DNA from 4 places in the Agrobacterium sp. 20P9.1.2 genome. Region 2 is predicted to be linked to each of the others. Evidence: predicted binding sites of a transcription regulator. Region 2 holds the regulator's gene; each other region holds the start of a gene.
What was found. The regulator LexA, encoded in region 2, represses DNA repair genes until DNA is damaged. The targets are predictions, from matches to a motif close to TGTTCNNNNTGTGTTCNG.
Positions count from the first base shown of each region.

Region 1: AC27VJ_RS10945 (ImuA family protein) is a predicted target of LexA. The motif match lies at 1,191-1,208, and genes of this name have one in related genera.
Region 3: AC27VJ_RS03190 (energy-coupling factor ABC transporter ATP-binding protein) is a predicted target of LexA. The motif match lies at 1,947-1,964, and genes of this name have one in related genera.
Region 4: AC27VJ_RS17595 (helicase-related protein) is a predicted target of LexA. The motif match lies at 1,404-1,421, and genes of this name have one in related genera.

Region 1 is NZ_JBYOKI010000003.1:338,582-341,693, forward strand. Features, by position in the region: gene AC27VJ_RS10940 (Y-family DNA polymerase) at 1-452, opposite strand, end outside; gene AC27VJ_RS10945 (ImuA family protein) at 373-1,125, opposite strand; gene AC27VJ_RS10950 (DNA polymerase III subunit epsilon) at 1,475-2,230, shown strand; gene AC27VJ_RS10955 (hypothetical protein) at 2,227-2,547, shown strand; gene AC27VJ_RS10960 (DUF1810 domain-containing protein) at 2,603-3,016, shown strand.
Region 2 is NZ_JBYOKI010000003.1:175,602-178,713, forward strand. Features, by position in the region: gene kdsA (3-deoxy-8-phosphooctulonate synthase) at 1-270, opposite strand, end outside; gene lexA (transcriptional repressor LexA) at 548-1,270, shown strand; gene AC27VJ_RS10245 (glutathione S-transferase family protein) at 1,716-2,396, shown strand; gene AC27VJ_RS10250 (ComEC/Rec2 family competence protein) at 2,516-3,112, opposite strand, start outside.
Region 3 is NZ_JBYOKI010000001.1:669,833-672,944, forward strand. Features, by position in the region: gene AC27VJ_RS03180 (biotin transporter BioY) at 6-569, opposite strand; gene AC27VJ_RS03185 (CbiQ family ECF transporter T component) at 589-1,209, opposite strand; gene AC27VJ_RS03190 (energy-coupling factor ABC transporter ATP-binding protein) at 1,206-1,886, opposite strand; gene AC27VJ_RS03195 (winged helix-turn-helix domain-containing protein) at 2,000-3,112, shown strand, end outside.
Region 4 is NZ_JBYOKI010000006.1:164,754-167,865, forward strand. Features, by position in the region: gene AC27VJ_RS17590 (ubiquinone biosynthesis hydroxylase) at 71-1,285, shown strand; gene AC27VJ_RS17595 (helicase-related protein) at 1,605-3,112, shown strand, end outside.

The sequences.
Region 1 (3,112 bases), 160 kb from region 2:
TGGGCCGCACCCCATGTGTCGGCGATCGCGACACGGGCGGTCAGCCCCCTGCCCCGAAAGCGATTGGCAATCCCGCTCAACATCGCAAGCTCTCCGCCCCGGAGATGGTCGGCACCATCCGTGTCCATGACGATGCCATCTGGGGCGTCGACCGCGACGATCGGGGAATACTGGCTCAGTGCCCAGAAGGTAATGCGCTCAAGTGCGTCGGCGTCCGCCTTCGGATCGGCATCGATCATCAGCAGCCCCTGAAACAAGGCCTGGGCCTTTGCAGCCTGCATCCCGACACGCAGACCTGCTTTTTTCGCTGCAGCATCTGCCGCCGACACCCAGCGTTTCGATCCGGATTTAGCGATCACGGCGATGGCCTGTTCAGCCGGAATGCCGGGATCGGCTCGACGAATGCGATCCGTCGACAGATCCGGAAGGTAGATCGATACGACCCTGGTCATCACACGCTCCAACGATAAATTCGGCACATTCGCCAGCACGCGACCGCATCAGTTCCAGCAACCATCTTGCCCGCCCGACACCCGGCACGGGTAACTCCTGCGACGGCAGCACACTCACCCTCCACCGGGTGGTCGATGCCGTCGGCTGCCCAAAATCATTGGCTTCCGTCTGTCGTCGCCACCTGCGGACAACAAGCGCCAGGCTTCCCTTTTTTTCCGCCGCAAGCTGAAGTCGCCGACTTGCCAGCATCGGCAGTCGCACCACCTCGCCGACGACAGCGCCTAGGCCACCGAAGGACAGCGCCTCTTCCATAGAGGCGAGCACGTCCTCTTCACGATCGCTTTCCACGAAGATCACGCGGTTTGCGTCAAGACCTGCCTGCACGAGCGCTGGAAAAAACAGGTCAGGCCGTGTCAGGCACCAGACGATCTTGCCCTTGGTGCGAGCAGCAACGCCTGCCACGAACAGGGCTGCGGCTGCCCCATCGACGGTTCCGGCGCCACCACCTGCAAATTCATGAAGAGCGCCTCTCGCGAGACCGCCTCCTGGAAGCACCGCGTCGATTGCGCTCACCCCGAACGGCAGACATTCCGCCTGCTTCGCCACCACCCCTTCCAGCGAGGCAATACGATCACGCAGATCGGCTATGACATGCTCGCGCGCAGCAGCCATCGTTCACGCAATCCTTCCGGTTCGTGTCGTTTATGGGAACGGCTTCATGCCGTTTTCAATGTTGAAGTTCACGTTCTGTTCCTGCGCCCGACAGGAGTCAAGAGGCGCTAAATTAGGAATGCAGTCCTCTATTTTTAGCAACTCGAGAGATTCGCAAATTGAATCAGTGAGTAAGATTTGGAACGGTGTTTCGTACCACGCACAAAATAAATTTTAGGGGAGCATGATCAATCCCTCAGCTTCGGTTGTCGATGTGTGCAAGCTGTGCTGATCGCAGGCATCATTTCAGGAACAATCCTACGCCGATCGCGCTTACCAATGCTGAAGTTTAAAGGAAGGTAGCACCGAAGTGATCGAAGCCAGGGTACGCGTCGTCGATCTCGAAACAGGAGGCAATGGCCCGAACGACGTTTGCGAGATCGGCTGGCAGGATGTCGTGATCGACGAGTCCGGAAAGTGGGAGGTTACTGACGAGCGCGGGGCGCTGTTCGTCAATCCTGGCCGTCCGATTTCACCCGACACGATGGCAATTCATCATATCCTGGATGCCCAAGTCGCGTATGCTCCGTTCTGGAAGGAAATAGCAACAACCGTTCTCCGTCCACCCGGCCATATCGACGCCTTGGCAGCTCATCGAGCCGCTTTCGAGCAACGATATTGCACGCCACGATTTACAGGCGGAACGCCTTGGATCTGCACATGGAAGTGCGCGTTGCGTGTCTGGCCAGAGCTTCCGCGGTTTTCCAACCAGATGCTGCGTTATCAACGAATGCCCAACGGACTGGTGCATGAAATCGGCCTCCCCGCGCATCGGGCGATGCCTGACGCCTACGTTACGGCTCATCATCTCCGCGACATGTTGAACCAAGAATCACTTGAGGATTGCCTGGCATGGAGCAGCGAACCAGGCCTTTTGCCACGCGTACCTGGCGGACCAGATCGAGGAAAACCGTGGGATCGCATCAGCCTCGAAACCCTCAACGCGTTTATCGCAGATCGGGATGTGGACGTGCGCTTCAGCGCGCTGACGCAACTGGCCCGCCGGAATGAGGACAAACCATCTCAGGATGCGCAACCAGCGCAAGGGACGCTTGGATTCGAATGAGCAAGACATATCCGGACACGCCCGATGGTCGATACTTCGTCGTAAAAGGCAGGCTGTGGCGTCGCAGCAATCCAGCGATCGATGAGCCCACCCGTACGGCACTGGTCAAGGATTTGATGGCTGCACGCCGGACAGTCCGCGATGCATCGGCAGGCTCACCAGCGATGATCGAAGCTCGAGAGAAAGTGGATGCGGCCAAGGTTGGGCTTGGTGAACGCGGCCCCGTCTGGTGGGATGACGGGGCACCGGATTTCAACCGCTATCTGGCTAGGAACACTCCATACGCCGCGTGGTTTGCACAGTTGGAAATGGAATGAGATGTGATGGCACCTAGAAGACAAAAATCTAACCCGCGGAGCGAAGGACACAGGGATGGAATTTGATCTGGCGCGGTTCATCAATGCGCAACAAGATACGTACGCAACGGCCTTACAGGAGTTGAGTGACGGACAGAAGAGGTCTCACTGGATGTGGTTCATCTTTCCGCAAATTCACGGACTTGGTCGATCGGAAACTGCCCGCTTTTACGCGATCTCTGGACGTTCTGAAGCCGAATCCTACCTGAAACATCCTGTTTTGGGCGCCCGTTTGGAGGAGTGCACGCGCGCCGTGCTCAGTCATCCGAGCCTCAGTGCACGTGAAATTCTTGGCTCTCCCGATGACCTCAAGTTTCATTCCAGCATGACGTTGTTTGGCATCATCGCCCAGAGTGGTTCGTCGTTCGAGACAGCACTCAAGGTGTTCTACGCAGGAAGAGCCGATCGAGCTACGCTTGCTGCTTTGTAAAAGCCTTGCCCATAGTCGCTCGTTGACCCGAAAGTGTCTCCTCGCGCATTGACAAAAGCGCGATATGTCGCTCCGAAAATTTAACTTTGACGGGCC
Region 2 (3,112 bases):
TTCAGCAAAAATCTCCAGCGCCTTATCGATGCCAATGCCGCGTTGGCCCGACAGGGACGTGCGGTTGGCCTTATCGAAAGACGACTTGTAGACAAGACCGATACCCAGCTTGCCGCACAGCTCCGCCATGGTCTCGGCAATCATGAAGGCATGGTCGCGGCTCTCCATCTGGCACGGCCCGGCAATCAGCGAGAAACGTTCGGTGTTGGAGAAGGAAACCGCCTTGGAGCCCTGCCCCACCACGACTTTCAGATTGTTCGTCACACTCATCATCTATCCTCGGAATCAGCAGGGCATCTTTTAGAGGCAAACGCCGGTGAGTTACCCTTAAATCTCGTACTGGCCTCGCACTTATCAGCAAGATGCCCGCGAGTCACTGCACTACGACCGCATGAGACGCGTCGATGATGCTGATTTCGCTCATCAACAGATGCTTAAATGAATTTCACGGAATTTTAAGGGATTGCAGAACACATATGGAACAGATAGTGTTCGTTCTGTATTTGTTTCGCGAATCTTCGCCTCGAATTTCCAAGGGTGTTTCTTCATGCTCACGCGCAAACAGCAGGAATTGCTTCTGTTCATTCATGAAAGAATGAAAGAGTCTGGCGTGCCGCCATCCTTCGATGAAATGAAGGATGCACTCGATCTTGCCTCCAAATCCGGCATTCACCGGTTGATTACAGCGCTTGAGGAGCGCGGGTTTATTCGCCGGCTACCGAACAGGGCGCGCGCACTTGAAGTCATCAAGCTTCCCGAGTCCTATTCGCCCGCCAACAAGCCCCAACGCGGCTTTTCACCAAGCGTCATCGAAGGCAGCCTTGGCAAGCTGAAGGCTGTGGAGCCACCGCCCGCACCTGCCCCCTCGAACAGCCGCGACGTCAACTCCGTCAGCGTCCCCGTCATGGGTCGAATCGCAGCAGGTGTGCCGATTTCGGCGATCCAGAACAACACCCATGATGTGGTGGTGCCGATGGATATGATCGGTTCGGGCGAGCATTACGCGCTTGAGGTCAAAGGCGATTCGATGATCGAAGCCGGTATTTTCGATGGCGATACGGTCATTATTCGTGACGGAAGTACCGCAAATCCGGGCGATATCGTCGTTGCACTGGTGGATGACGAAGAAGCAACACTGAAGCGTTTCCGCCGCAAGGGTGCCTCTATCGCGCTCGAAGCCGCAAACCCTGCATACGAGACCCGCATCTTCGGACCGGACCGGGTGAAGATCCAGGGCAAGCTGGTCGGCCTGATCCGCCGCTATCATTAACTGCTCCTGCCTATAGCTTCGCGGGTGGATTTTTAGGTCTGCCCGCGCGCAATATTTTTGGTTTTGATTGGCACGTCGCGAGGTCTTAGAGCCAAAGTTGCACGTTGGTCCGAATGACGAACAAGTGCACATTACATGCATGTCAGGGGGAAATTTGCGCTCACAGTAAGCGCAGATATCCAAAAGTGGTTAGTCGGCTTACTATTTTCGAATCACTCGTTTTTGTGAGTGTCTATGAATGATTTTTAGGATGACGTTTTGTATGAAGCGCTGCCTGAGTTTGAGTTGCGGAATGGAAGCTTCAGACTGCGATCCCTCTGTTTCTAATGTCACCACATGGGCACACGACTAAAACATCAAATAATTTGAAGACCACCATCGCGCAAACCATCTGTATCGACGAAATTTCCCGCGCTAACACGGTGCTGCAACCGAGGGATATGAGATGTACGAGCTTTATATTGCCAACAAGAACTATTCCTCCTGGTCCCTGCGGCCATGGGTGTTGATGCGGACACTCGATATTGCATTCAGCGAAAAGCTGACGCCCTTCGGTAATTCGGCCGAGGATTTCGCAACTTTTTCTCCGACGGCCAAGGTGCCCTGCCTTGTGGAGAACGACCTGACCGTATGGGATTCGCTATCGATCATCGAATATCTGGCGGAACGTCACGGTGGCGTTTGGGCTGGTGAGGCAAAGGCACGAGCATGGTCGCGTTCTGCGGCGGCTGAAATGCACTCCGGCTTTCAGACATTGCGCAACGAACATCCGATGAATGTCGGCCTTCGCATTCAACCTAGCGAGGTTGGCGAGGCGCTGAAGAAAGACATTTCCCGCATCGACGCACTTTGGCAGGAAGGTCTAACATCTTTCGGCGGCCCGTTCCTGGCGGGAGACGCATTTACGGCAGTAGACGCGTTTTTTTGCCCCGTCGCCTTCCGCTTCCAAACCTACGCGACGACTTTGTCGCCCGAGGCCGAGGCTTACAAGAACCGTCTCCTCACCCTCCCCGCAATGCAGGAATGGCAGGATGCGGCCTTGCTGGAACCGTGGCGCGATGCAGAACACGAGGCGGAAGCCAAAGGCATCGGAGAATGGCTGGCGGATTTGCGCTTGAAGTCGTGAGATATGGAACGGCGTCTGTTTCGAACGAAAATACCGACTTGGCTATGTAAAACGGTCTGTGTGAAAACGAGTCAGAAGGTGTCGCAAAGCGCGCAAGCGGCACCTTTGAATGAAGCATATCACGGGGCGTTCGATAGCATTCTTTCGATATGCTCCGGCACTGACGCGTCGAAATCGCCTTTGCGCCAGTCATAGCTACGGTGCCTTGTCCAGAAGCGGTCCATATCCTGCATCGCCGCTTCGGCGCGCAGCACAGACTTACCCTTTTCACCAAGCCATATTTCCATGGAGCCCGTGCGCCGCAAGGTTTCGCTGCTGATGAGGATCGCGCCGGATCGACATGTGGAAAAAGGCACCCTGCGGGTCGTCACCACCAGATCGGCGAGATCGCAACCCGCTCCCGTGAGCGCCGTATCCAGAATGATCGCGACGGCCACGCCGGACTTTGACGTCGCAACGCACCATTGGTCTTTACGGCAGGTGAAGCGATCCGTACCCGATAAGGCCTCTTTGATTTCTCTGGCGGCCCGCACCTTATCCTCATCACTCAGACGAGGCCTACGACCGGCGGCCTCGCCAGCCTCTTGCGCGGCGTCAACGGTGAGTGACTTCACCACATCCAGCATTCTTGGGCTAACATGCTGCTCTGGCAATGGCACCGCCCTTGCCCATTGATCATAGATGAAACCGGAGGCACGGGGCTTCGTCGTCGCGAC
Region 3 (3,112 bases), on a different contig from region 2:
AAGACTTATGCGCGTTGCGGCAGCAGCGGATACCCGGCCATCACGGCGCGGCCAGCGAGAGCTGCGAGAACGGCCTTGAGAACATCGCCAGGAATGAAGGCCATGGAGCCGACAAAGGCCTTCTGAAAACCGATGCCCGCTGCAAAGCCGAGATAGGTGATGCCGAACGCATACAGCACGATGACGCCACCGGCGACGCTGGCCAGAAAGAAGCCAACACCCTGCACGATTGCAGACTGATCCCGATTGACCAGACGCTCGGACAGATAACCGGTGGTGAAGACAGCAGCGATCCAGCCGATCAGAAAGCCGGTTGTCGGCGTGTAGAAGATCGAAAGCCCACCGCGACCGCCAGACAGAACCGGCAGGCCAATGGCGGCGATGAGAATGGTGAGCAGAACGGCCAGCGTGCCGCGCTTCGCCCCCAGTACCACACCAGCCAGCATGACGCCAAGCGACTGCGCGGTAATGGGCACGGGAATGAAGCCAAGCGGAAGCGGCGGCAACAGGCCAAGCGCGATGATGATGGCTGAAAACAGCGAGATCAGAACGAGGTCACGGGTTTTCATTCTCAAGAGGCTCCCATCTCTAAATATCAGGAGACGAGGTTTGGCCTCTGAAACCGCGCGCGTCAATGGCATCCGCAATCGCATCGGCATCCTTCAACGTCATAATGATGAGCGGAACAAGGATCGTATGCAGCCTCACCTTCATTCCGCGCGCACGGTGAGCATCGCGCAGCGTCTCGTAGCGATTGATGACTTCAGGCACGAAACGCACGACAAGCCCAACTGCCAGACCCACATCGGCAGCCTTGGCAAGGCCCAGTCTTTCCAGCGGACGCAGGGCAAAGGTGATTTCATCCATGAACTGCGAAATGCTGACACTCGCTGTAATCGCCGTCGCCAAAAGCGTCAGGGCAGTCAGCCGCAAGAGGGCCACCATCGCATCCAGCGCGGAAATCAGCAGGAAGCTGAAAACGGCGATGATGGCGATGGTCAGCAGAACGGGCCGCGCCCGTGCCACGGTTTCTCGAAACCCCAAATGCGCCTGCCACAGCACCAACCCTGCAATCAAAACGGCAGCGAAGAGGAGGAGGGGATCACGCGTGAGAAACAGGGCGATGCTGAACAGCGCAAGGCCCGCCAGCTTGATGCGTGGCGAGAGGCTGTAAAGCCACCCTGCGCCTTCGACATGGAGGCTTTTCATGTCAGTGCCACTTCGCGGTAAAGCCGGATGGCGTCAGCAGGAGATGCATCGGTATGAAGCCTGTTTTGATGAAACAGCAAAACGCGGTCGAAACTCTCCAGCAGCGGCAGATCGTGGGTAATGACGATCAAATCCTGCTCCAGCCCCGCCATGGTCCGCTCCACCAAGGCGCGGTTCTTGAGGTCGAGCTGGTTGGTCGGCTCGTCCATGATGAGGATTTTTGGGTTCGTGATGGTCAGCGCTGCCAAGGCCGAAAGCTGCAATTCGCCGCCGGAAAGCTCGTGCGCGCGCCGTTTGGCCAGATGCTGGATATCGAAGCGCTGCAAGGTCGCATCCACCGCCGCATCGATGGCGGCCTTGTCCAGCCCCTTGTTTTTCAGGCCAAAGGCGACGTCGTCTCTGATAATGGGCAGGATGATCTGGTTTTGCGGGTTCTGGAAGATGAAGCCGACATCCTTCAAGACATCGGACGCATCCTTGATAGTATCCAGCCCGTTGACGCTGACATGGCCGCTGGTCGGTTTCGTCAGACCATTGATCATCCGTGCAAACGTCGTCTTGCCGGAACCGTTAAGGCCGATGATGCCGATGCGCCGCTCGGTGAGGGCAAGCGTCAAGGGCTCGACCGCCGCTCTGCCTTCAAAGGCCACACCCGCATCGTGAAAACGAATATCCAACTGCCAGTCCCCAAAATGCTGTCGACGTTTCTATAAACGTTGGAGACACCAAACAAAACAAGGAACAAAAAAAGAACATTGATTTTTCAGCTGCGCAACCATAGGCTTTTGCCATGGCGATTCTGATTTCAAGCGAAGCAGCACGACGTATCTTTCTGGCGCGACAGGGGCTGTCCGGATCGCCCAGCCGCGCCATGGGCAAGGCCGATCTGTTGAAGCTGATCACCGATATCGGCTTCGTGCAGGTGGACAGTATCGCTACGGTGGAGCGGGCGCATCACCAGATCATCTTTTCCCGCAACCAGACCTACAAGCGCCATCACCTGACGGAACTGCTGGAAAAAGATCGCGCGCTGTTCGAACACTGGACGCATGACGCCTCCATTCTGCCCGCGAGCTTCTACCCCTATTGGAAACACCGCTTCCGCCGCCGCGAACCGATCATTCAGGAGCGCTGGCGCAACTGGCACGGGGAGGGCTTCGATTCTGCCTTCGAGGAAACCTATCGCCGCATTGCCGAAAACGGCCCCACCATGTCGCGCGATATGAAGGCGGAGGGGCACCAATCCGGCGGTTGGTGGAACTGGCATCCGTCGAAGACGGCGCTCGAATATCTCTGGCACACCGGCAAGCTGGCGGTGGCAGGGCGCGTCAACTTCCAGAAGGTTTATGATCTGGCGGAACGGGTGATCCCATCCGAGCATCACGACCTGGATGTGCATCATGACGACTTCGTAGACTGGGCCTGCCGTGAAGCGCTAACGAGGCTTGGCTTTGCAACATCAGGCGAAATCTCCGCCTTCTTCGACATCGTCACGCCGCAGGAAGCCAAGCAGTGGGTAACAGATCACCGCGATGAACTCTGCGAAGTCTCGCTCGCTTCTTCCGATGGTGCAAAGGAGCGTATTTCCTACGCCTTCGAAGGCTTCACAGGCGAGGCGGAAGCCAACATCGAGCCGCCTAATCGCATCCGCGTGCTCAGCCCCTTCGATCCGCTGCTGCGCAACCGCGCCCGCACCGAGAGGCTATTCGGCTTCTATTACCGCATCGAAGTCTTCGTGCCGGAGCCGAAGCGGCAATACGGCTATTATGTCTTCCCGCTTCTGGAAGGGGACAGGCTGATCGGTCGCATCGACATGAAGGCGGAGCGTAAAGGTGGGGCGCTGGATGTAAAGCGCCTGTGGCTCGAAAAGGGCGTGCGTCCGTCTTCGGGCCGGTTGGCGAAG
Region 4 (3,112 bases), on a different contig from region 2:
TGTAGGAAGACCTAAATGAATGATCTATAGTGCAGGCGTGATATTCACAAGAATGCGAGGAGAAGACGCGATGTTCGATGTGGTGGTTGCTGGCGGCGGATATGTCGGATTGAGCGTTGCGGTGGCCGTCAAGCAGGCTGCTCCACATCTGGATGTGCAGGTCATCGAGGCCGCCCCTGATGATGTCTGGAAAAAGGACATGCGCGCCTCCGCCATCATCGCCGCCGCCACCCGCATGCTGCAAGTCTTCGGCATCTGGGACGAGCTTCTGCCGGAAGCCCAGCCGATCAACAAAATGATCGTGACGGATTCCAAGACCTCCGATCCCGTGCGCCCCGTCTTCCTCACCTTCGATGGCGAAGTCGCAGAGGGCCAGCCCTTTGCCCATATGATTCCCAATGTCGCAATGGTCGGCGCCCTGCGTGGCGTTTGCGAAAAGCTTGGCATTACCATTCGCCATGGCCTGAGTGTCACCGGCTTTGAAGCGCAACATCGCAGCAATGTGGTCACCCTGTCCGATGGCTCGACCTTCGAGACCCGGTTGCTGGTGGCCTGCGATGGCGTTCGCTCGGCCCTGCGCGATATGGCTGGCATCAAGACCGTGCACTGGGCCTATGATCAATCCGGCATCGTCACGACCGTGGAACATGAGCGCCCGCATAATGGCTGTGCCGAAGAACATTTCCTCCCATCCGGGCCTTTCGCCATTCTGCCGCTTAAGGGCAATCGCTCGTCGCTGGTCTGGACGGAACGCACCGCAGATGCCGACCGGTTGGTGGCAGCCGACGATCTTTTGTTCGAAGAGGAGCTGGAGCGCCGCTTCGGACACAAGCTCGGCCCGATCAGGCCAGTCGGCCCACGGCGGGCCTTTCCGCTCGGCCTCACGCTGGCGCGGGCTTTCGTGGCGCCGCGTCTGGCGCTGGCGGGTGATGCCGCCCATGGCATCCACCCGATTTCCGGCCAGGGTCTCAACCTCGGCTTCAAGGATGTGGCCGCTTTGGCGGAAACCATCGTGGAAGCGGATCGCCTCGGTCTCGATATCGGATCGCTCAACGTGCTGGAGCGCTACCAGTCCTGGCGGCGGTTTGACACGGTGCGTATGGGTATCACGACAGATGTGCTGAACCGGCTGTTTTCCAACGATGTCGGCCCCATCAGGATCGCGCGCGATTTCGGCCTTGGCATCGTGGACCGGATTCCCGGCCTCAAATCCTATTTCATCGGCCAGGCGGCAGGCACTGCCGATCCCAACGGTCCACGCCTGCTGGCTGGCCAACCGCTCTAATGTGACAAAAGCCCGGAACCGCACGATTCATGATCTGGTGGAGCGTCGAACCACTGCCGCCCAGATATAGCCGTGAACAAAAGCTGAATCAGACGGAGTCAGCGATTCGTCGCTGATTCGTTCGCAGCCTGTTCCGAATCGTCATTTTGCATGTTTATGACGCAAAAATCTCGGCAAATTCAGCTTTGATGCATTCCTTCCTTGCCTTTGCGCGCCGCGATTGCCATGTGTGTTGGACGATGCGAAGGAATGTTTTCCGAATGTGTTGTAAAACAATCAGTTAGTCGATTTCACGGATAGTACGTTGAATTTTCGCCCCATGATCTTGAGCGGCCGCGGTGTTACGGCCGTTCTTGGCCCGACCAATACCGGCAAGACGCATTATGCCATTGAACGCATGGTCGCGCATGGAAGCGGTGTCATTGGCCTGCCCCTGCGTCTGCTTGCCCGCGAGGTCTATACGCGGCTGGTGGAAAAGGTCGGCGCGCCCAATGTTGCGCTGGTGACCGGCGAAGAGAAGATTTCTCCACCCAAAGCGAAATATTCCGTCTGCACCGTCGAAGCCATGCCGCGCGAAACGACCGCAGCCTTCGTCGCCATCGACGAGGTGCAGCTTGCTGGCGATTTAGAGCGCGGCCACATCTTCACAGACCGCATTCTGCATCTGCGCGGACGCGAGGAAACGCTGCTTTTGGGCGCGGGCACCATGCGGCCCATTCTGGAAAAGCTGCTGCCCGGCATCGTCGTAGTTGAACGACCCCGCCTGTCGCAGCTGTTTTATGCGGGACAGAAGAAAATCACCCGCCTTCCGCAGCGCACGGCCATCGTCGCCTTTTCCGCAGAAGAGGTCTACGCGATTGCCGAACTGGTGCGCCGTCAGCGCGGCGGTGCCGCCGTGGTGCTGGGCGCACTATCGCCGCGCACCCGCAATGCGCAGGTCGGCCTTTATCAGAATGGAGACGTCGAATATCTGGTGGCGACGGATGCCATTGGCATGGGCCTCAATCTCGATGTCGATCATGTGGCCTTTGCGCAGGACCGCAAATTCGACGGTTACCAGTTCCGCAATCTCAACCCCGGTGAAATGGGCCAGATTGCCGGTCGCGCCGGTCGCCATCTGCGCGATGGCACCTTTGGTGTGACGGGTCGTGTCGATCCGCTGGATGACGAGCTGGTGGAACGCGTCGAATCGCATCAGTTCGATGCGGTCAAAGTGCTGCAATGGCGCACCAAGAATTTCGATTATTCCTCCATCGCCAATCTGCGCGGAAGTCTGGATGCGGCCCCGACCGTTCAGGGGCTGTCGCGCGCGCTGCCCGCCATCGACCAGCAGGCGCTGGAATATCTGTCGCGTTATCCTGAAATCATCGACGTCACCACCAATGCCGAGCGGGTGGAAAAACTGTGGGAGGCCTGCGCTTTGCCGGATTATCGCCGTATCGCGCCTGCACAACACGCCGACCTGATTTCGACACTCTACTTCGACCTCGTCAAACGCGGTGCCGTCAACGAGGATTTCATGGCCGAACAAGTGCGTCGGGCGGACCGCACCGACGGCGAGATCGATACGCTCTCTGCAAGGATTGCGCAGATCAGAACATGGACGTATGTATCAAACCGCCCAGGATGGCTTGCCGATCCGACACACTGGCAAGAAAAGACGCGGAAAATCGAAGATCGATTGTCCGATGCTCTACATGAAAGGTTGACGAAACGCTTTGTTGATCGCAGGACATCTGTGCTCATGAGGCGCCTAAGAGAGAATGCGATGCTTGAAGCTGAAATCAGTGTGAATGGTGATGTCTTCGTTGAAGGACATCATGTCGG